One region of the Halomonas sp. 5021 genome, then DNA from elsewhere that is predicted to be linked to it. Evidence: predicted binding sites of a transcription regulator. Region 1 holds the regulator's gene; each other region holds the start of a gene.
What was found. The regulator sigma-54, encoded in region 1, starts transcription at its own class of promoters, with help from an activator protein. The targets are predictions, from matches to a motif close to TGGCACNNNNNTTGCTNT.

Region 2: a site for sigma-54 is predicted at 5,933-5,950, ahead of glnL (nitrogen regulation protein NR(II)). Genes of this name have one in related genera too.
Region 3: a site for sigma-54 is predicted at 982-999, ahead of amt (ammonium transporter). Genes of this name have one in related genera too.

The regions. Positions count from the first base shown of each region.
Region 1 covers NZ_JAXOVU010000001.1:133,195-140,184, reverse strand. Annotated here, with positions in the region: gene lptC (LPS export ABC transporter periplasmic protein LptC) at 1-204, shown strand, start outside; gene lptA (lipopolysaccharide transport periplasmic protein LptA) at 208-702, shown strand; gene lptB (LPS export ABC transporter ATP-binding protein) at 713-1,462, shown strand; gene R3F64_RS00625 (RNA polymerase factor sigma-54) at 1,567-2,988, shown strand; gene hpf (ribosome hibernation-promoting factor, HPF/YfiA family) at 3,075-3,383, shown strand; gene R3F64_RS00615 (PTS sugar transporter subunit IIA) at 3,388-3,861, shown strand; gene rapZ (RNase adapter RapZ) at 3,938-4,819, shown strand; gene R3F64_RS00605 (HPr family phosphocarrier protein) at 4,876-5,145, shown strand; gene pmbA (metalloprotease PmbA) at 5,167-6,507, opposite strand; gene yjgA (ribosome biogenesis factor YjgA) at 6,603-6,990, shown strand, end outside.
Region 2 covers NZ_JAXOVU010000004.1:154,270-161,259, reverse strand. Annotated here, with positions in the region: gene R3F64_RS09355 (glycosyltransferase family 4 protein) at 43-1,206, shown strand; gene R3F64_RS09350 (phosphatase PAP2 family protein) at 1,169-1,708, shown strand; gene R3F64_RS09345 (entericidin A/B family lipoprotein) at 2,401-2,532, shown strand; gene R3F64_RS09340 (YqiA/YcfP family alpha/beta fold hydrolase) at 2,540-3,088, shown strand; gene R3F64_RS09335 (DUF6435 family protein) at 3,179-3,355, shown strand; gene ntrC (nitrogen regulation protein NR(I)) at 3,378-4,808, opposite strand; gene glnL (nitrogen regulation protein NR(II)) at 4,805-5,863, opposite strand; gene R3F64_RS09320 (DUF4124 domain-containing protein) at 6,070-6,600, opposite strand; gene glnA (glutamate--ammonia ligase) at 6,681-6,990, opposite strand, start outside.
Region 3 covers NZ_JAXOVU010000001.1:550,149-557,138, reverse strand. Annotated here, with positions in the region: gene R3F64_RS02760 (NAD(P)/FAD-dependent oxidoreductase) at 1-803, opposite strand, end outside; gene amt (ammonium transporter) at 1,127-4,504, shown strand; tRNA gene R3F64_RS02750 (tRNA-His) at 4,635-4,709, opposite strand; tRNA gene R3F64_RS02745 (tRNA-His) at 4,751-4,825, opposite strand; tRNA gene R3F64_RS02740 (tRNA-His) at 4,867-4,941, opposite strand; tRNA gene R3F64_RS02735 (tRNA-Arg) at 4,994-5,070, opposite strand; tRNA gene R3F64_RS02730 (tRNA-Pro) at 5,158-5,234, opposite strand; gene folD (bifunctional methylenetetrahydrofolate dehydrogenase/methenyltetrahydrofolate cyclohydrolase FolD) at 5,438-6,301, shown strand; gene mtnN (5'-methylthioadenosine/S-adenosylhomocysteine nucleosidase) at 6,345-6,990, shown strand, end outside.

The DNA of each region.
Region 1 (6,990 bases):
GAAGGCTGGCAGCTCGACACGGACGTTCTGCACTATGAGGGGAAAACCGCCCATGCGTGGAGTAATACTCATGTGCTGCTCCAGCAACCGCCCCAGCGCATGACAGCACAGCGAATGGATGCATGGCTCAACGAGGAGGAGGTGCGCCTCGAAGGTAACGTTCAAGGCCACCACCCTCCGGAGACGCAACCCGGACAGGAATGAAACATGAAAGCGTTTATCTACACGGCGATGGCTGCTGCCTGCCTAGTGCCTTTTTACGCAACCGCAGATAATCACCAGCAACCGGTTGAAGTCGTCGCCGACCAGCTCGACCTGGATCAGCGCGCCGGTACAGCGGTCTACACCGGCGACGTCGAAGTTCGCCAAGGCAACATGCTGATAAGAGGCGACGAAGTGGAAATCCAGCGAAATGAGGAAGGCGAGCTCTCGCGGGCCACGGCGCTGGGCGAACGGGCCTATTTGCGGCGGCAGCCCGAAGACCAGGATGGCCCGATGGAAGGCTGGGGTCGAAGGGTGATCTACCATGTCGCCGAGCGACGCGTCGAGTTGATTGACCAGGCGGAAATCATCCAGCAAGGCGACCGCTTCACCGGGGGGCGGCTGGAATACTTTATCGACCGCGAGTTCGTCAAGGCGCGCTCCGACGTCGACAATCAAGAGTCGCAGCGCATCCGCATGACGCTGCAACCCGAGGGATAAGGAGAGCCTGATGGCAGCTGCCGACAACAGCGCAACACGAACGCTATACGCCCGCCATTTGGCGAAAAGCTACAAGCGCCGACGCGTCGTAAAAGACATCAACCTGGATATCTCACAAGGCAGCATCGTCGGTTTGCTCGGCCCCAACGGCGCCGGTAAAACCACTTCATTCTACATGATTGTCGGCCTGGTCAAGGCAGATGCAGGCAGCGTCGGGATTGATAGCCTGGACCTTTCCCGAGCACCCATGCACGAGCGCGCCAAGGCAGGCATTGGCTATTTGCCCCAGGAGGCGTCGATCTTTCGCAAACTCTCCGTCGCCGACAACATCATGGCCATTTTACAAACCCGTCACGACCTGGATCGAGCCGGACGCGAAGCACGCCTGGAAACACTCCTGGAAGAGTTCCACATTACCCACATCCGCGACAATATGGGCATGAGCCTTTCCGGAGGCGAACGGCGCCGCGTCGAGATCGCCCGGTCCCTCGCGACAGAGCCTGCGTTCATCCTGCTTGATGAGCCTTTCGCAGGTGTAGACCCCATCTCCGTGGGCGATATCAAGTCGATCATCCGCGCCTTGAAGGAGCGAGGTATTGGCGTATTGATTACCGATCATAACGTGCGTGAAACGCTGGATATTTGCGATGTGGCGTATATCGTCGGCGACGGGCATATTATCGCCAGCGGTTCGCCGGCCGCTATTCTTGACAACCAGGAGGTGCGTGACGTTTACCTAGGTGCTGATTTCCGTCTCTAAAGCCAGCAATGGCATATTTATTGCCGATGGCATACTTATTGCACTTGCACCCAAACACAACTCGCACTAGGGTGGATGCTTTCCGATAAACGAGTGGTTCTCAGATGGTCATGAAAGCTTCTCTTCAACTGCGGATCGGCACTCAGCTCACCATGACACCCCAGCTGCAGCAGGCAATTGCCCTGCTACAGCTATCAACGCTCGATTTACGCCAGGAAATCCAGCAAGCGCTTGACGCCAACCCCATGCTCGAGCAGGAAGATGAGTTCAGCGAAAGCGAGCAAGCTGACAGCGAGCCGGAAGCAAGCGAGTGGGCAGATAGCATTCCCAAGGAGCTATCCGTCGATAGCGACTGGTCAGATACCTATCAGGATACGATGGGCAGTGGCAGCACAAGTAGCGAGGGACCTGACTTCGAGCGCCAGGCCACCGGGCAAACGCTGCATGGCCACCTCCTCTGGCAACTCGCCATGACCGATTTGAGCCAACGTGAACAGTTGGTGGCCGAGAGCCTGATTGACGCACTGGATGCTAACGGTTATCTCACCCAGCCCCTTGCCGATATCCGCGAAGGACTGCGAGACCAGGGCGTGGAAGGCCTCAGCCAGCGCGAGGTTGAGACCATTCTACTGCGACTGCAACAGTTCGAGCCCACCGGCATCTTCGCCCGCGATCTTCGCGAATGCCTGATGCTTCAGCTCGCCGCACTACCCGGTGATACACCGCTGCTGATTCCTGCGCGGCGTCTGGTTCGCCAGTTCCTTGAAGCGCTGGGTAAAAATGATCAGCGCCTCCTCAAGCGAAGACTCGGCCTGGACGATGCGCAACTCGATGACGTCATCCAACTGATCAGAAGCCTGGACCCGCGCCCCGGCAGCGTTTACAGCGCCACTGACGATAGCTACGTGATTCCCGACCTGGTGGTTCGCCACGATAACGAAGGCTGGCACCTCGAACTCAACCCAGAGGCCTTACCCAAGCTCAGGATTCAACCCGACTACGCTAGCCTGATCAAGCGCGCCGACAAGAGTCATGATAACCAGTTCCTCAAGGATCACTTGCAGGAAGCCCGCTGGCTGATCAAAAGCCTCTCCAGCCGCAACGACACCCTGTTACGCGTCGGCCGCGAAATCATCACTCGCCAGATCGGCTTTCTCGAACACGGCGAAGAGGCCATGAAACCGCTTATACTGGCCGATATTGCCGATGCGGTAGAGATGCATGAGTCGACCATCTCTCGCGTCACCACCCAGAAGTTCATCCATACACCGCGGGGCATTTTCGAGCTTAAATACTTCTTTTCCAGCCAGATCAGTGGCCAGGACGGCGACAGCCACTCCAGCACGGCCATTCGCGCTCGTCTCAAAAAACTGATTCAGGAAGAACCCCCCGGCAAACCTTTGTCAGATAGCCGTCTGGTCACCCTGCTGGAGGAAGCCGGCATCCACGTGGCACGTCGCACGGTTGCCAAATACCGCGAAGGCATGGGCATCCCTTCGTCCAGCGAACGGCGTCGCTTACGTTAAGCAAACGGAAACTCAACACAAGGGCTTTGCTTAACGCCAAAAAGGGTTACAATCGAAGGACAGTCCGACGGATAAGGAGTACGTCAATGCAAGTCAATATCACCGGTCATCATGTAGATCTGACTGACGCCTTGCGTGACTATGTCAACGAAAAGCTGGAACGCGTTGAGCGCCATTACGACAACATCACCACCGTGCAGGTAACGCTCTCGGTCGAAAAAGAGCGCCAACAGGCCGCCTGCACACTCCACGCTGCTGGGGCTGACTTGCATGCTGAGGCCCTCGATAATGACATGTACGCCGCCATCGACGCCCTGGCGGACAAGATTGATCGACAGCTCGTTAAGCATAAGGAAAAAGCACAAGCCCGCGCCCAGGGCGCAGGTGTGCGTTAATTCAATGACGTTGGCCACAATCCTCCCCCCGGAACGCGTTCTCTACGATGTGCCCGGGGGCAGCAAAAAACGGGTGCTGGAGTTTTTCAGCACCTTTATCGCACAAAACATTCCCAGCCTCGACAGCCAGGAAGTGTTCAGCCGTTTGATTGGTCGTGAACGCCTCGGCAGTACGGGGATTGGCAACGGCGTGGCGATTCCCCATGCTCGAAGCCCGCACTGTGATTCACCTATCGCCGGCTTTCTCAAACTCAATGAAGCGGTCGACTTTGACGCCATTGATGGCGACCCGGTTGACTTGGTGTTTGTTCTTCTCGTGCCTGAAGAAGCCGACGACACCCACCTCGCACTGCTGGGACAAGTTGCTTCCATCATGAATGATGCCGACACGCGCCAGCAGCTACGTAAGTCGGGTAGTCAACGTGAATTGCTGGACCTCATCTCCGCCAAGATACGCGACCAGGCGGCCAGCCTTTAATAGGTCGGCACGTAATGAACCGTCCTGACCAAGGGGCGTTTATCCAAGTCGCTTGACCGCAAGCAAGAGAGCCTTCATGCAACTCGTCATTATTAGTGGCCGATCGGGGTCAGGCAAATCGATAGCCTTACAGGCACTGGAAGATCTGGGTTATTACGCCATTGATAACCTGCCCGCCATGCTATTGGACTCGCTGGTGGATGAGTTGCGTGATCAGGGTGATCGCTCCCACTTGGCTGTCAGCATTGATGCACGCAATCTGCCAGGCGCACTTGCCAAACTTCCAGAACTGCTCAAAGAGCTTCGACAGCGGACCATCAAGTGCCAGATCGTGTATCTCACCACCGACGCACGTATTTTACTGGAGCGCTATTCAGCCACTCGCAGGCGGCATCCGCTCACGCGCAACAGCAGTCTCACGCTAGAAGAAGCCATCGACAAAGAAGAGCAAACGCTGCACGAGATACGCGATCTGGCCGATTTGACCATCGACACAACGCGGCTTTCAGTCCATGACCTTCGTCGGCGCATCACCGACCAGGTCGCCCATCAGCGGCGCGATGAGCTAACGCTGACCTTCGAGTCCTTCGGCTATAAGCGCGGCGTTCCGCTGGATGCCGATATTGTCTTTGATGTCCGTTGCCTGCCAAACCCCTACTGGGACCCTGTGCTACGAGGCTCCACTGGCCGCGATGCCGACATCATTGCGTTTTTATCCAGCTACCCACTGGTCGATGACATGACCAGCGATATTCAGGCATGGCTTGAACGCTGGCTACCCGCCTACCAGCATAGCCAGCGCAGCTACATGACCATTGCGATCGGCTGTACCGGCGGTCAGCATCGCTCCGTGTATATGGCTGAACAACTGGCGCAACGCATCGCCAGCCAACAGGGCGAAGTAAAATTACGCCACCGCGAGCTAGGCTTGCAGTACACGGTTAACGCGCCGCTTTAAGTTCGAGCCACATTGACCCGCTATCGCGAAGACCCTCATAGCCAAAAGGAACCAGGGTGCCAGAACGTAGACTTACCCTCACTAACCAACGCGGTCTTCACGCGCGGGCCGCCACGAAGCTTGTGCAGTGCAGTCAGCAATTTGACGCCAACGTACGCATTTGCAAACAGCAACAGGAAGCCGATGCCGCCAATATCATGGCACTACTGATGCTAGCGGCGCCCTGTGGCACGGAGCTATGCATCAAGGCAGAAGGCGATGACGCCGAACAGGCGTTGGATGCCATTCAATCGCTGTTCGACGCCCGCTTTGACGAAGACAAGTAAAGCCCTGCCTTCAACGCTTGGTTAGTTACCGGCGATGGTCATGCCATCAATCAACCAGCTACCGGAATGGATACTACCCCGGCGGTCGATATCATCTCCCACGCCTACCAGGCCTCCGAACATACGCTCCAGGTTGCCCGCAATGGTGAACTCCTCGATCGGGTATTGAACCACGCCTTTCTCGACCCAGAAACCGGCCGCACCACGGGAATAATCGCCGGTCACGCCATTGATTCCCTGCCCCATCAGCTCAGTCACCCAGACACCAGTGCCCATTTGCTCGAACAGGGCTGCCGGGCTGGATAACGGCGCGGTAATGCGCAAATTGCGCGCGCCGCCAGCATTACCCGTGGTACTCATTCCCAAACGCCGTGCGCTGTAGGAGGACAACATATAGCTTGCAATCTGGCCGTTTTCGATAAAGCGGTTGTTGCGCGTTTGAACACCTTCTCCGTCGAAGGGTGAGCTCGCCGTCGCGCCGATTTCCATGGGTCGTTCTTCCAGGCTGAACCAATCGGGAAACAGCGCGGTATCGAGTCGATCACACAGAAATGAGGCCTGACGGTATAGCGCACCGCCTGCCAGCGCGCCCATCAGATGGCCCACCAGACCACTGGCCAGACTTGGATCGAACAACACCGGATACGTACCGGTAGGCGGCCGTTTGGCCCCCAGCCGACGCAACGTACGTCTCGCCGCTTCGCGGCCTACCGTCGCCGGGTCGGTTAACTGCCCAGGATCACGTGCCGAGGTATAGTCCATGTCGCGCTGCATGCCTTGCTCGTCTTCGGCAATCAACATGCAGGAAAGCGAATGTCGGCTACCTTTTTGGGTACCGATGAAGCCATGGCTGTTGGCGTACACCCTCACGCCTTCACCGCTGGACAACGATGCCCCGTCCGACTGGGTAATCCCCGTTACGTCCCGTCCTGCCTGCTCACAGGCCAAGGCCAGCTCGATCGCCTGGTCAGTGGTTAACGCCCAGGGGTGATGGACTTTCAGATCCGGGATATCGGTCGCCATGAGCGCCGCATCAGCAAGACCTGCCGACGGGTCCTCCCCCGTATAGCGGGCAATCCCCAGGGCCTTTTCGACGGTTGCCTGAAGCGAGGCCTCGCTGGCATCAGTGGATGATGCGCTACCCTTGCGCTGCCCCACATATACGGTGATGGCAATCCCCTGGTCACGGGAAAGCTCAACGGTTTCCACTTCGCCCTGGCGGACACTGACGCCAATTCCCTGATCAACACTTGCGCCCACTTCAGCGGCATCTGCCCCCATCCGTTTGGCCATTGCCAGCGCGCTTTCAGCGCGAAGAGTGAGCAGTGCCTGCTGGGCAGATGCGTCGAACGCTTGTGCCATACAATCTCCTTAACCACCGACATGGTCGGTAGATCAATATTGAGCATCGCAGCCTGATATAATAAGACCACGAATTCTGTTGATGAGAACCTACGATGCCAAAACAACGCCCCGAGCCCCTAGACGACGGCATGGCAGAGCGCCCCAGCAAGTCCCAGTTGAAGCGCGAAATGCATGCGCTTCAAGCATTGGGGGAAACACTGATTGCCATGCAACCCGCCGAGCGGGCGCGTTTCCCGCTATCCGATGACATGCTGCGTGCCATCGACGAAACCGCTCGCATTCGTTCCCATGAAGGGCGCCGTCGGCATATGCAGTACGTCGGCAAATTAATTCGCAAGGAAGACCTTGCCGCCATTCAGGCCGTGTTCGACAACATCGAACAAGAAAAGCAGCAGCGCGACCATGCGTTTCATCGACTTGAAAAATGGCGTGACCGGCTAATTGATGAAGGGGACCCGGCCGCTGAGCAGTGGCTCAACG
Region 2 (6,990 bases), on a different contig from region 1:
CGTCCAAACTGCTCTGTAAATAGACAAGAGGGCGGATCGCACATGCGGCTTTGCATCGTCAGCGAAACATGGGCACCGGAAATCAATGGTGTCGCACACACCTTGAGTCGGCTTAGCCGCGAGCTTGACCGCCATCAGGTTCTTATTGATGTGATTCGGCCAAAGCCCCCGCTTGCCGCCAAGGCAACTCACGCACGGGCCGAGCTACAGGTACCGCGCTTTGCCATCCCGGGCTACCGCGACGTTCAGGTAGGCTTTTGTCGCCCCGCGACTTTGCGCAAGTTCTGGAAAGAGCAGCGCCCCGATGTGGTTTACCTGGCCACCCAAGGCCCGCTGGGCTGGTCGGCACGCTTGGCAGCACGGCAGATGGGCATTCCGCTGGTGGCGGGCTGGCACACCAATTTCGATCATTACTGTGGCGATTACGGCGTTCCCTGGCTCGCCTCGGCCACCCGCCGCTATTTGCGTTATTTCCATAACGGTTGCGGGTTAACCCTGGTGCCTACCCAACTGCAGGCCAGTCAACTTCGCCAGCAAGGCATCCACGACGTCGCGGTGATGTCACGCGGCATCGATGGTGAGCGTTTTTCCCCTGCCCACCGCGACCCTGAATTACGTCGTGCCTGGGGCGTTAACGACCATCAGCCGGTGGCGCTTTATGTCGGGCGGCTCGCCGCCGAAAAAAACCTCGCGTTGCTACAGGAAACCTATCACGCCATGCGCAACGTCCGCCCGGACATGGCCCACGTTATCGTGGGCGATGGCCCGGCAAAGGCCCAGCTTGAAAGCGCGCTCCCGGATGTCCATTTTACCGGTTTTATTGATCCCGACGCGCTTGCCCGGCATTACGCAAGCGCCGACCTGTTCATCTTCCCCTCGCTTTCCGAAACCTGGGGCAACGTGGTCAGTGAGGCCATGGCCAGCGGGCTCGCCGTGGTGGCCTATCGGCACGCGGCCAGCGCCGAGCTGATCCAGAGCGGCTACAACGGCATTACCGTGCCCATCAACGACTCGGCGGCCTTTAGTCAGGCGGCGGTGACCCTCTGCCAACACCCGGCGGACTATGCCAAGTACAGCCGCCTCGCCCGGCTGAAAGCCCTTGAGCAAAGCTGGGCGGGCATTGCCCGGCAGTTTCTTGATTATCTTCAAAAGGCCCAGGAGGCTTATCATGCGACCCCGCCCCCTCGTCGTATTCGATCGTCTTGATTTGCTGGAATGGCAGTTTTGCCAGCGCGTATCGCGCCTATCGCTCTACCGGCCCTGGCGCATGACACTCCAGGCTGCCAGCCGGTTGGGTGATTGGCCGGTCTGGGTGCTACTGATCCTAGCGCAACCCTGGCTGCAGCCTGACGGCGCCTGGCGAGTGCTGCAGTACACCCTGATTGCCAGCGTCGCCATCGCCATTTACCGGCTGGTGAAAACCCGCCTGTGCCGTGAGCGGCCGTATATCACTTATCGCAGCGGTATTCAGTGCAATGCACCGGCCCGGGATCGCTATAGCTTTCCCAGCGGGCATACCATGCACGCCGTGATGTTCAGCGTGCTGGTCGCCGCCCACACGCCGTGGTTACTGCCAGTGGTCATTCCCCTGTCGGTACTGATTGCGATATCCCGGGTGGGCCTGGGCCTGCACTACACAAGCGATGTGATTGCCGGCGCCGCCATGGGCTATGGCTTTGCGCTGCTCAGCCTTTACCTGATGGGCTAGTCGGGGAGCGATAAGGCATCGATTAGACGCAAAAAAACCACCTCGCCGGAACAAGGTGGTAATTTCGCATCGTCGTCATTCCATGACACTGATGTTTAGCGCCTCCTTATGCTAAAACGGAGAGTGCCCATTCCTTTGAATGTTCCATTCATTATCACTCGGGCTTCCTGCCTTCCTTTTACTGCCGTGACACTCCCCTGACCCGCTTTACCTTTCTACTGCTTACCTTTCTACTGCTTACCTCTCTGCTACTTTTCCTTCCAACCTATTACCTTTTGACTGACCAGCTTCCCATTACCTTCCAACACGAGATCAACCTTTCCTACGTAACGACTTTACCTGCATAACAACGTTTCTGAACCCAATGATTTGACCTTTGTGACCGTGACTTTAATCAATGCGAATAAACAAGCTTCCTTATCATTTCGCATACACACCTAATGAGGCAGGCATCAGGCCAACTTCGCTTAAAAAAATTAAAAAACCAATTAAAACAATATCTTAAATAAATGCCAAAGGGTTCATTTGCGGCGACGACGGCACACAAAAAATGTGGCGTAATGACACATGCGACAAAATAGCATGGTGATTAGGATAAAGAGGTACATACTGCCAGTGTCGCTAAATGGCTAACGTTTGCTAGTCTAGCTAATACCCCCTTGAAGGGGGTGACCACCTGAAAGGAAGCTTCTATGAAACGCATGACAGCTCTTGGCATTCTTAGCATCACCATCTTACTGTTAGTGAGCGGTTGCAATACCATTCGCGGGGCGGGTGAAGACATCGAGCAAGGTGGAGAAGCTATTCAACAATCAGCGAGTTAACGACATTATGCTAACGGTCTACCTATCACATGGCTTGGAAAGCGGCCCCGGCGCATTGAAAATGCAGGCGCTGAAAGGCATTGCCGAAAAGCTCGACGACTGCGAGGCCGTCGTGATGGATTATCGAGACCAACCCGACCCCCAGCAACGCCTAAAGCATCTTTTGGCGACGCTGTCGGCGCGGGGTGACAACCCTGAGTGCTGCGTCTTTGCCGGCTCAAGCCTGGGTGGCTGGCTAAGTGCAGCGGTCAGTTCACAGCAGCCCGTACTGGGCTGCTTTTTATTGGCCCCGGCCATTGGTCTACCGCATTATCCGGAAACCGCCCCCACGCTCCAAGCCAGTTGCACTCACGTGATTCACGGCTGGCAGGATGACGTGATTCCCCCTCGCCCGGTCATTGACTGGGCCGAACGGCAGCGCCTGTCGTTGCGCATGCTGGACGACGATCACCGCCTCCACGAAAGCCTTGACACCTTGCTCAGCGACTTTGACGCCTTCCTGATGCGATGCAGCGCCGTCCTGCACGCCAGTACAATCGCCTGTTCACGCCGCTAGCCGCTAAAGGTAAGGAGTAAAGGTGTCGCAGCATTAGACAAACACTCTCCAAGGGTGTACAAACAATGTACACACAGAAGGAGAGCGTCCATGTTTGGCCTTTTCAAGCGCGACCCCAAAAAGAAGCTACAGCAAGACTACGAACGCAAGCTGCAAGCCGCCATGGAGGCATCACGCAACGGTGACATGCGGGCAAATGCCACCTTGACGGAGGAAGCCGATGCGCTGCTCGCTGAAATAGAACGCCTGAAACAAGAAGGCAAGTAACGTAAGCTCATTGCGGCTTGCGCTACTCGTCCGCCGCCAGCGCAGGCAGCAGCGTTTTCAGTTTGCGGGTCAACGTATTGCGCCCCCAGCCCAGTAATTCTGCGGCCTCGCCCTTACGCCCGCCGGTGTGCTTGAGCGCGGTTTCTATCAAGATGCGTTCGAAATCCGGCACGGCCTCTTCCAGCAAATGGGTGTGGCCTTCTGCCAGGGCGTGATCCGCCCAATCGCGAAAAGCGCTCCGCCAGTCACCGTGGGCACTTGACTCAGAGGCGCTGGGTGCGCGCAATTCCGCGGGCAAATCTTCTACCAGCACTTCACGTCCCGAGGCCATCACCGTCAGCCAGCGGCAGATGTTTTCTAACTGGCGAACATTGCCCGGCCAGGGCAGGCGGGTCAGATGTGCTTCCGCTTCGGGGGTCAGCACTTTCACATCCGTGGACAACTCTTTGGCCGCCTCGGCCAGAAAGTGACTCGTCAGCCTGGGGATATCCTCACGGCGCTCGGCCAGCTTCGGCAAGTGGATGCGAATGACGTTCAGGCGATGAAACAAGTCTTCCCGGAAGCGCCCATCGTCGACCAGTGATTCAAGGTTCTGGTGGGTGGCCGCGATAATCCGCACGTCGACTTTTGTCGGCGTATGCCCCCCCACGCGATAGAACTCGCCGTCGGCCAGTACGCGCAGCAACCGCGTCTGGGTTTCAGCCGGCATATCGCCAATTTCATCCAGAAACAGCGTGCCGCCATTGGCCTGCTCAAAGCGCCCCTGACGCTGTGAAGTGGCACCGGTAAAGGCCCCTTTCTCATGGCCGAACAGCTCGGACTCGATCAAGTCCCGCGGAATCGCCGCCATGTTCAGCGCAATGAACGGCTTGCCCTGGCGCGGGCTGTGCTGATGTAGCGCCTCGGCAACACGTTCTTTACCGGTGCCCGACTCGCCATTGATCAGCACGGTAATATGCGAATGAGACAAACGCCCGATCGCCCGGAAAACCTCCTGCATGGCAGGGGCTTCACCGATAATTTCCGCGTTGAGTCCCTCCGGCACCGTGACCGGGCGCTGACGTTCGCGCGCATGGGCAATGGCACGACGCACCAGCGCCAGCGCCTCATCCACGTCAAACGGCTTGGGGAGATATTCGAAGGCGCCGCCTTGATAAGACGCCACGGCGCTGTCCAGGTCCGAATGCGCGGTCATCACGATCACCGGCAAATCGGGGTGGGCCTCGCGTACCCGGGCCATCAGGTCCAGGCCATCAATTCCCGGCATGCGAATATCGGTAACCAGGACATCCGGCGGACTCTCGAGCAAGCGGGAAAGGGCCGTGTCGGCACGCTCGATACATTCAACCTCGAGATCGGGTTGCGCCAGCGCACGTTCAAGTACCCAGCGAATCGCACGGTCATCGTCAACAATGACGACCCGCGCAACATCATTACGGGCAGGCTCTGTCATGACGCTTCTCCGGTGACATTAATAACCAAGGGAATCAATAAACGAAATTCGGTGCGCCCTGGGCGTGAGTCGCATTCGATCAGTCCTTGATGTTGGTGCAAAATTGATTGGGCGATCGACAGTCCAAGCCCGCTGCCTTCGGCACGGCCCGAGACCATCGGATAAAACAGGGTTTCTTGCAGGGAGCCGGGAATGCCGGGGCCATTGTCGATAATGCCCACCTCGCTGACCAGGCGGTGCCGCTCGGCGCCCAACGTAAACTGGCGGCGCGCACGGGTGCGCAGCGCCAGCGTCGGTGTCGGCGTCTCGGCATCGCCCATGGCCTGAACCGCATTGCGGGCCACATTCAGCACCGCCTGGATCATCTGCGCTTCATCGCCGAACAGGTCCGGCAGGCTGGGATCGTAATCCCGTTGAATATCGACCCACGGGTGCTCAGCGATCAGCAATGAACGCACACGTTCGAGCACCTTGTGAATATTGACCGGCTCGTGTTTGACGATGTAATTGGGCCCCAGCATGGAATCCACCATGTCCCGTAGCCGGTCAACTTCTTCGACGATGATATGGGTAAATTCACGCAGCGCCGGGTTATCCAGATCGCGTTCAAGCAACTGCGCCGCGCCACGAATACCACCCAACGGGTTTTTGACTTCGTGAGCAAGGCCGCGCGCCAGCACCTTGATAGTTTCCTGGCGGGTGGTGAGCGCCTCCTCGCGGGAAATCTGCATCAGCCGGTCGCGGGGCTCGACCTCCAGCAACAGTTCCGTGTCGGACAGGGGGGTTACCGTATAGTCGACGGTGAGCGGATCGCGATTCAGCGGCGTAATGCGCGCCTCACGCTGGGTAAAGGGATGAAACGCATCGCGGGCTTTGGCCAACACCTCATCGATGCTTTCATCACCGCCCAGCATCTCGTCCAGGCTCATTCCCCGCACACGGCTGAGGCTAACGGCAAACAACGCCTCTGCGGCAGGATTCATCCAGCACACATTGAGGCGGCCGTCCAGCAGCAGCACCGCCGTGGTGAGGTGTTCAAGTAAACGCTGGTGCATGGTGGTGTCTTGCAAAGTCGCCTCGTCCATTATCTTGGGTCAGCCTTCCGCTGGAAAGATGTAGAGAGAACTGCAAAAAGCGCGCCAAATGGGCCAGCGTGCTGATTTGCACGGCACTTGCGCCGTGTGGCGGTGCATGGCGAGTCGTTTTAGCGCAGGTCATCGACGCTTCCAGCGACCACATGCACCATAATGGCGCATTGGCGCTATTCTGCCACCACAATCGTCACCGTGTTTGTGCGGTGCTGCCGTCGCCCATGGCTATCCAATAGCTCAGCCTGAAGCCGATGCCGACCGGCGGGCAAGTTTGCCAACCAGAACACATCGCTGTGCAGCGCCGACTGGCTAAGCTTGCCATTCACCCGCAGCTGTACCCGATGATCATCACGTAACCGGGGGCTAATACTCAGCATTACCGGCGTGTCGGCACCCACCTCGGCGCCATCGCTTGGCGAGCGAATCTGGAAGCGGTCGTAAGGCATGAAGGGCTGGCCAGGTGAGGTGGCCGGTGGCTCATCGAACCTCTCGGCGTATTCGCTTGGCAATCCAGGCAACGGCGCCAGCTCAAGCGCTTCCCCACCCTCGCTCGGGGTGTCGGAAAAGGTGACATTGCCGTGTTCATCGACCACTCGATAGACGGTTGATGATGCAGCCGTAACATCCACCCATACGGCCAGCACCAGACCAAGGCCGATGCCCCAGCCTTTGGTCCGCGCCATTAACACCTTGCGCAACATGCGTCCCCCTCAACTAAAAAACCCCGCCGTGGCGGGGTTTAGGATCATCTGCACCACATAGGTGAGATTAGCCGCTGTTGTTAGCAGCTATAATACATATCAAACTCGACCGGATGCGTGGTCATGCGGATCCGCTCCACGTCTTCCATCTTGAGTTCGATGTAGGCATCGATCATTTCGTCGGTGAACACGCCACCTTCGGTCAGGAAGGCCCGGTCGGTGTCCAGCGCTTCCAGCGCCTGATCCAGGCTGCTTGCCACGGTGGGTACCGACTTGCCTTCTTCCGGCGGCAGGTCGTACAAGTTCTTGTCCATGGCGTCGCCAGGGTGAATCTTGTTCTTGATGCCGTCGATACCGGCCATCAGCATCGCCGCAAAAGCCAGGTACGGG
Region 3 (6,990 bases), 420 kb from region 1:
GTCGGGAAGCGATAGCCCAGCCCTTTGAGCCACTCGCCTGACCAGGGTCCCAGTGCCATTACGACATCATCTGCCACCACTTCTCCATCGCTGGTCGTCACACGCCACTGGGTTTCACGCTGGGTGACCGACTGAACATCACTTTGCACAACGCGTCCGCCATTGGCGACAAATGACGCCGCGTAGGCAGCCACCAGCGCGCCTGGGTCGGCGACTGTCCAGGAATCAAGCCAATGAATGGCCCCAATGATGTCATCGCCAAGGTCGGGCTGCTTGTCTCGCAATGCCTGTCGATCCAACACTTGAAATTGCACATCGTAGAGGTCCCGCATTTCTTCGGCCTCTTTTGCGCGCTCGGCCAGCTTCTCCGGGGTTCTATATATCTCCAGCCAACCTTGACGACGAACCAAGTCCTCGACCCCCGCGGCCTCAATCATCGGCTCATGGGTTTTAAGACACAGCTGAATCAAGGAGGCATATTCCGGCACGATCTGCCGGTAGCGACGCGGCGAAGAATGATGCCAATAGCTCAATAACGGCGATGCCGCTTCCAGCATCCCGCCGGTACGATAGCGGATATCCACGCGCCGATTGGGCAATACACTCAGGATAGTTTTCAAATCGCGAGGAAAGGGATACGGTTTTACCGCTTCACGTTGGATAATACCGGCATTGCCAAAGGATGTTTCCCGGCCTGGCTGGCGCCGGTCCATCAGGGTGACCTGAATACCCCGCTGCTGCAGTTGCCATGCAATGCTGACACCTACCATACCTGCCCCTAACACCACTGCATGACGCGACATTGAAACACCCTCCGATCTGCAAATTACACGACACGCGGGCTCGTTACACCGCACGCCTATTTATCTAAAAAAATAGCACTGATAAAGAACCATTAATACAGTCCAAAAAACTGTTTTTAATAGATAAATCAGAAATTAATATCGCCTTAAGCACAAAAATCGACAGCGCCCGACATTGCGGCACAGCAATTGCTTGGCCTTATTACCGGGTGAATCATCATCAGGGCAAAGAACATTAATTCAGCACTGTCTTAACAACCTTTGCATAGCGCCATGCACCGAAAAGGTGCGTGCCACGCACCAAAAATACCAAGGACACCGCCATGCCGCTCACACCCATTGTCGACACCGAACTGCTCGATACGCTGTGGGTATTATGGGCAGCCGCGCTGGTATTTGTCATGCAGGCGGGTTTTTTATGCCTGGAAGCCGGCACAACCCGCAGCAAAAACGCCATCAATGTCGCAATGAAGAATATTGCGGATTTTGCCATCGCATTGAGCATCTTCTGGCTAGTGGGCTTCGGGTTGATGTTCGGTGTTTCGGAAGGCGGCTGGTTGGGCACAAGCCTGTTCGGGTGGCAGCTCAACTCCGTATCGAGTTGGGTAATCACGTTGTTTATCTTTCAAGCCATGTTCTGTGCTACCGCTGCGACCATTGTGGCGGGTGCCGTCGCCGAAAGAATGCCATTTTTTGCCTACCTATGGACCGCCCTCTGGATAGCGCTACTCATCTACCCCGTATTTGGACACTGGGCATGGGGCGGTCTATTGGGAGGCGAAAGCGGCTGGCTCGCCTCGCTGGGTTTTGTCGATTTTGCCGGCTCAACCGTCGTTCACAGCGTGGGGGGCTGGGTCGCGCTTGCAGCCGTCCTCGCCATCGGCCCTCGCCAGGGACGCTTCAACCAAAACCAACCTCCCACCGCCTTCCCGGCAGGCAACCTTCCCCTTGCCATGTTAGGGGCATTGTTCATGACACTCGGCTGGTTTGGCTTCAACGGCGGCAGCACGCTGGCTGTTAACAATCAGGTACCTGGCATTCTTGCCAATACCGTCCTGGGCGCCGCCGGTGGCATTTTATCCGCCATGCTGATGGGCTGGCGAACCCGTCGCTATGCTGACGTCATGTATGCCATCAACGGCGCCATTGCCGGGCTGGTCGCTGTTACCGCAGGCGCCCATGCGATTTCGATGTCGGCAGCACTGGGGCTCGGGGCTGTCAGCGGCGTTCTGATGGTGGTCACCAGTGAATGGCTACTCAACCACCGCATCGATGATGCCGTAGGCGCTATTCCGGCGCATTTGATTCCCGGCATTTGGGGCACGCTCGCTCTGCCCTGGATAGCCAACCCCAAGGCACTGGCCACGGGACTGAGCACCTTGGAGCAGGCAGGCGTTCAATTGCTGGGCGTCGTTGTCTGTGGACTCTGGAGCTTTGGTATTGCGTGGCTGCTGTTTCGTATCTCGGGGCGCTATTTTCCACTTCGCGTTAGCGCTGAAGATGAAAAAATGGGCCTCAACCTCGCCGAGCACGGTACCCATAACGAACTGACTCAATTACTGGAACACATGCGCCGTCACGAGCAGCAGGGCGACATGCGCCAGCGCATCGAGGCAGATCCTTTTTCTGAAGTGGGTGAAATAGCGGCAGGCTACAACCGCGTCGCCGCGGCACTGGAAAGCGCTATCGGGCATACCCGCGTGATGCTGCACAACCTGCGCGACGGCGTGCTTACCTGGCAAGCCAATGGGCTGCTAACCAGCCTTAACCCCGGAGCCGAACAGCTGTTCGGCGTTCAAGCCGAGCAAATGATAGGTACCCCCGTCAGCCGCTTACTGGATAGCCGAAACCTGGCACCGGGTGAGCGTCACGAGATTAAACTGCGCTCCGCCACTCAGGAAATCCGCTACCTGGAAATTCAGGTAAGCGAAGGTGCCAGTGGCTCGGCCTCCGAACGTTCCGGCATGGTGCGTGACATTACCGAACGCAAGCGCCTGCAGGAGCAGCTAAACCGCGAGAGGGACCTGGCAAGAACAACCCTTGCTTCCATTGGCGATGGCGTTATCACCTGCGACGCCAGTGGCTTGATCACGTTCATGAATAGCGAAGCCCAGCGGCTGACCGGCTGGCACCTTCGCGACGCACGTGAAAAACCGATCCAGTCTATTTACCGGCTCATTGACGACAATACCGGTAGCCTAAGGAGCAACCCAGCGCGCCAGGTGCTCACCCAGCATCGCGCCATTCATTCAACGGACGATGGCTGGCTTGAACACCGCGAAGGACAGCGAACGCCCATTCAGCATAGCGCCGCCCCTATTCGCTCGCGCAGCGGCATTACGCTGGGCGCAGTGGCCGTCTTTCAGGATGTCAGCGTCACCCGCCAGCTTGCCGACCAGCTTAACTACCAGGCCAGCCACGACAATTTGACAGGGCTAATCAATCGCCGAGCATTTGAAACAACACTGAGCCATTTGCTGAATGAGAAGGAAGGATCGCACGTTTTATGCTATCTGGATCTTGACCAGTTCAAGATCGTCAACGATACCTGCGGCCATATCGCCGGTGATGAGCTCCTACGGCAGGTGGCCACAAAGCTGCAGGTTTATGTGCGCACCAGCGATACCGTTGCACGACTTGGTGGCGACGAGTTCGCCCTGCTGCTGCCCAACTGCCCTATTGATCAAGCCTGCCAAATCGCCGATGCCATCCGCTGTGATATCGAAAACTATCGCTTTGCCTGGCAGGAGCACACCTTTGGTATTGGCGTCAGCATCGGGCTGGTCGCTCTGACGGATCACAACATGCAGCTAACCGATGCGCTTCACGCCGCCGATGCCGCCTGCTATACCGCCAAAGAGGCAGGACGCAACCGCCTTCACTGCTACCAGGCCAATGACCATTCGGTACTCGAACGCGACGGCGAACTTCGCTGGGTACAGCGCTTACAGAACGCCCTCGACAATGATCATTTCCGACTCTTTGCCCAACCAATCAAAGCTGTCTGCGCCAAACGCCCCGCTTACCAGGAAATACTTTTACGCCTGGAAGAAGACGGCAACCTGATCACACCGGGCAGTTTTTTACCTGCCGCCGAACGCTATCACTTTATGCCGCGCATTGACCGCTGGGTGGTTCGCAACACGCTTGCATGGCTGTCCGATATTACCCGCTCAGCCCCAGACACTGCCTGGGGCTGCTGGGGGGTCAATCTCTCGGGCGCGTCACTGTCTGATGGCGAATTCTGCAGGGATTTGATCACCCAGGTACACAAAGCCCAACTGCCCAAGGGCAGCCTGTGCTTTGAAATTACCGAAAGCGCGGCCATTGCCCAGCTTTCAAGCGTGATCGAGCTCATCCACACGCTTAAGCAACTTGGCTGCCGATTTGCGCTGGATGATTTTGGCACAGGGCTGTCTTCCTTCAGCTACTTGAAACAGTTGCCCGTTGATTATTTAAAAATCGACGGTCATTTCATTCGCCATGTTCATGAAGACCCGATAGATCGAGCGATGGTGGAAGCCATTCATGCCGTGGGGAAAGCGCTCAATATAGAAACCATCGCTGAATTCGTCGAAACACAGCAAACCCTGGATACACTCACGACGCTCGGCATTGACTATGCCCAAGGTTTTTTACTCGGACACCCAGGCTCACTCACCCAGGTAGGCGGACAGCCTATCAAGGTAATGCCACGTTAATCAGAAACCGGAAATAACAAAACCCTGCAAATCAACTACCAAGGAAGAAAGGCGAAAGAACGAACTTGAAGAACGAGCTTGAATAATTAACTGAGGAGTTATAACAGAGAAATAACAGAAAAGAGGTTAATGGGGTGGATGATGGGGATCGAACCCACGACCACCGGAGCCACAATCCGGGGCTCTACCACTGAGCTACATCCACCATAACCTGTAGAAGGGAATTGCTGCTTGCTGTGCTGTCACTGGGGTGGATGATGGGGATCGAACCCACGACCACCGGAGCCACAATCCGGGGCTCTACCACTGAGCTACATCCACCATAACCTGTAGAAGGGAATTGCTGCTTGCTGTGCTGTCACTGGGGTGGATGATGGGGATCGAACCCACGACCACCGGAGCCACAATCCGGGGCTCTACCACTGAGCTACATCCACCATTGACAACTGCAACTGACGAGACATCAAGGCTGATCGCTACTGGTACAAATGGCGCGCCCAGCAGGATTCGAACCTGCAACCTACGGCTTAGAAGGCCGTTGCTCTATCCGGTTGAGCTATGAGCGCACATGTAATATCTGTAGACAAAGACATTGATGAGCACTTGACCACAACCATCGCCTGGAAAAGCAAAACTACCTTTCGCGTTAGACGTGGTCGGGGTGGAGGGATTCGAACCCCCGACATCCTGCTCCCAAAGCAGGCGCGCTACCAGACTGCGCTACACCCCGATTTCATTGCCTAAACGCTGCCGCCTGGCCCGTCTCAAGCGAGGCATATATTACTGTTTTTAATTTTAAAGTCAACCATCAACATGACAACTTACCGTGGCACTTTGCCTGACTGCCCCATCATGCGAAAATTAGCGATGTCAGACCTTTGATTAACACTCGTGTTTTTGTTCGCCCTTCAACCTCTACGGGGATTTCTTTACATGACCGCCCAACTCATCGATGGCAAAGCGATCGCCGCCAATGTCCGTCAGCATGTTGCTCAACAGGTAGCTGCACGCCAGCAGGCGGGTAAACGAGCACCCGGACTTGCGGTTGTGGTGGTAGGAGATGACCCCGCTTCACAGGTCTATGTCAACAATAAACACCGCGCCTGTGAACAGGCAGGCATTCTTTCCTTTCAGCACGCCCTGCCCAGCCATACTTCCCAACAGACACTTGAAGCACTGGTTGACCAGTTAAATGACGACCCTGCTGTCGACGGCATCCTTGTCCAACTGCCCTTGCCAGAATCGCTTGACGCCGAACCGATACTCGAACGAATTCGCCCCGACAAGGACGTCGATGGTTTTCACCCCTTCAATATTGGCCGTCTTGCCCAGCGCATGCCTGCCCTTCGTCCCTGCACCCCGAAAGGCATCATGACGCTGCTTGAGCAGAGTGGCGTCAAGGTCCGCGGTCTCGATGCCACTGTCGTCGGCGCCTCTAACATTGTCGGCCGACCCATGGCGCTGGAACTGATGCTCGCTGGCGCCACCACCACGGTATGTCACCGGTTTACCAGAGATCTGGAAGCACATATCCGGCGTGCCGACCTTGTAGTGGTCGCCGTCGGCAAACCCGGCATTGTCCAAGGCGATTGGATAAAACCCGGTGCTGTGGTGATTGATGTGGGTATCAATCGCCAGGAAAACGGCAAGCTGAAAGGGGATGTCGGTTTCACCGCTGCGGCCGAACGCGCCAGCTTGATCACCCCCGTCCCCGGCGGCGTGGGACCGATGACCGTTGCCACGCTACTGGAAAACACCCTGGCGGCCGCTGAACAGCACGACCAATCTGACAGCTAATCGTGGCTGTTTATCTTCTTCTGATGGATAGGAAAACAACATAGTGAAGCGTATCGGCATCATCGGCGCCATGGCCCAGGAAGTCAGGATCCTGGCGTCCCAGCTCGAAAACCCGGAGCGTTATGAACACGCTGGGTTTATCTTTCATCGCGGCACACGCCATGGCCTCGATGTGACAATCCTTCAATCGGGTATTGGCAAAGTGAACGCCGCGGTGGGCACTGCGCTACTTTTAGAGCGCCATCAACCTGATGCGGTGATCAACACCGGCTCAGCCGGCGGGTTCGCCAGCGACCTGAAAATCGGCGATATCATCATTTCCGACGAAGTTCGCCACCATGACGTAGACGCGGTGGTATTCGGCTACGAAATGGGCCAGGTACCCGGCATGCCCGCGGCTTATCTGGCCGATAAAGCGCTCCGCAAAGTGGCTCAGGGAGCCATCAAGACACTCGGTGAGGTCAACGTGCGTGAAGGCTTGATCGCCACTGGCGATGCCTTCATGGCCGACCCGGCCAGAGTCGATGCCACACGCGCCTTGTTCCCCAGCATGCTGGCGGTGGAAATGGAAGCCGCCGCTATTGCCCAGACATGCCACCTTTACCAATGCCCGTTCGTGGTTATCCGCGCGCTATCCGATATTCCCGGCAGCGGCGATAACCACCTGTCCTTCGAGCAATTCCTGGATG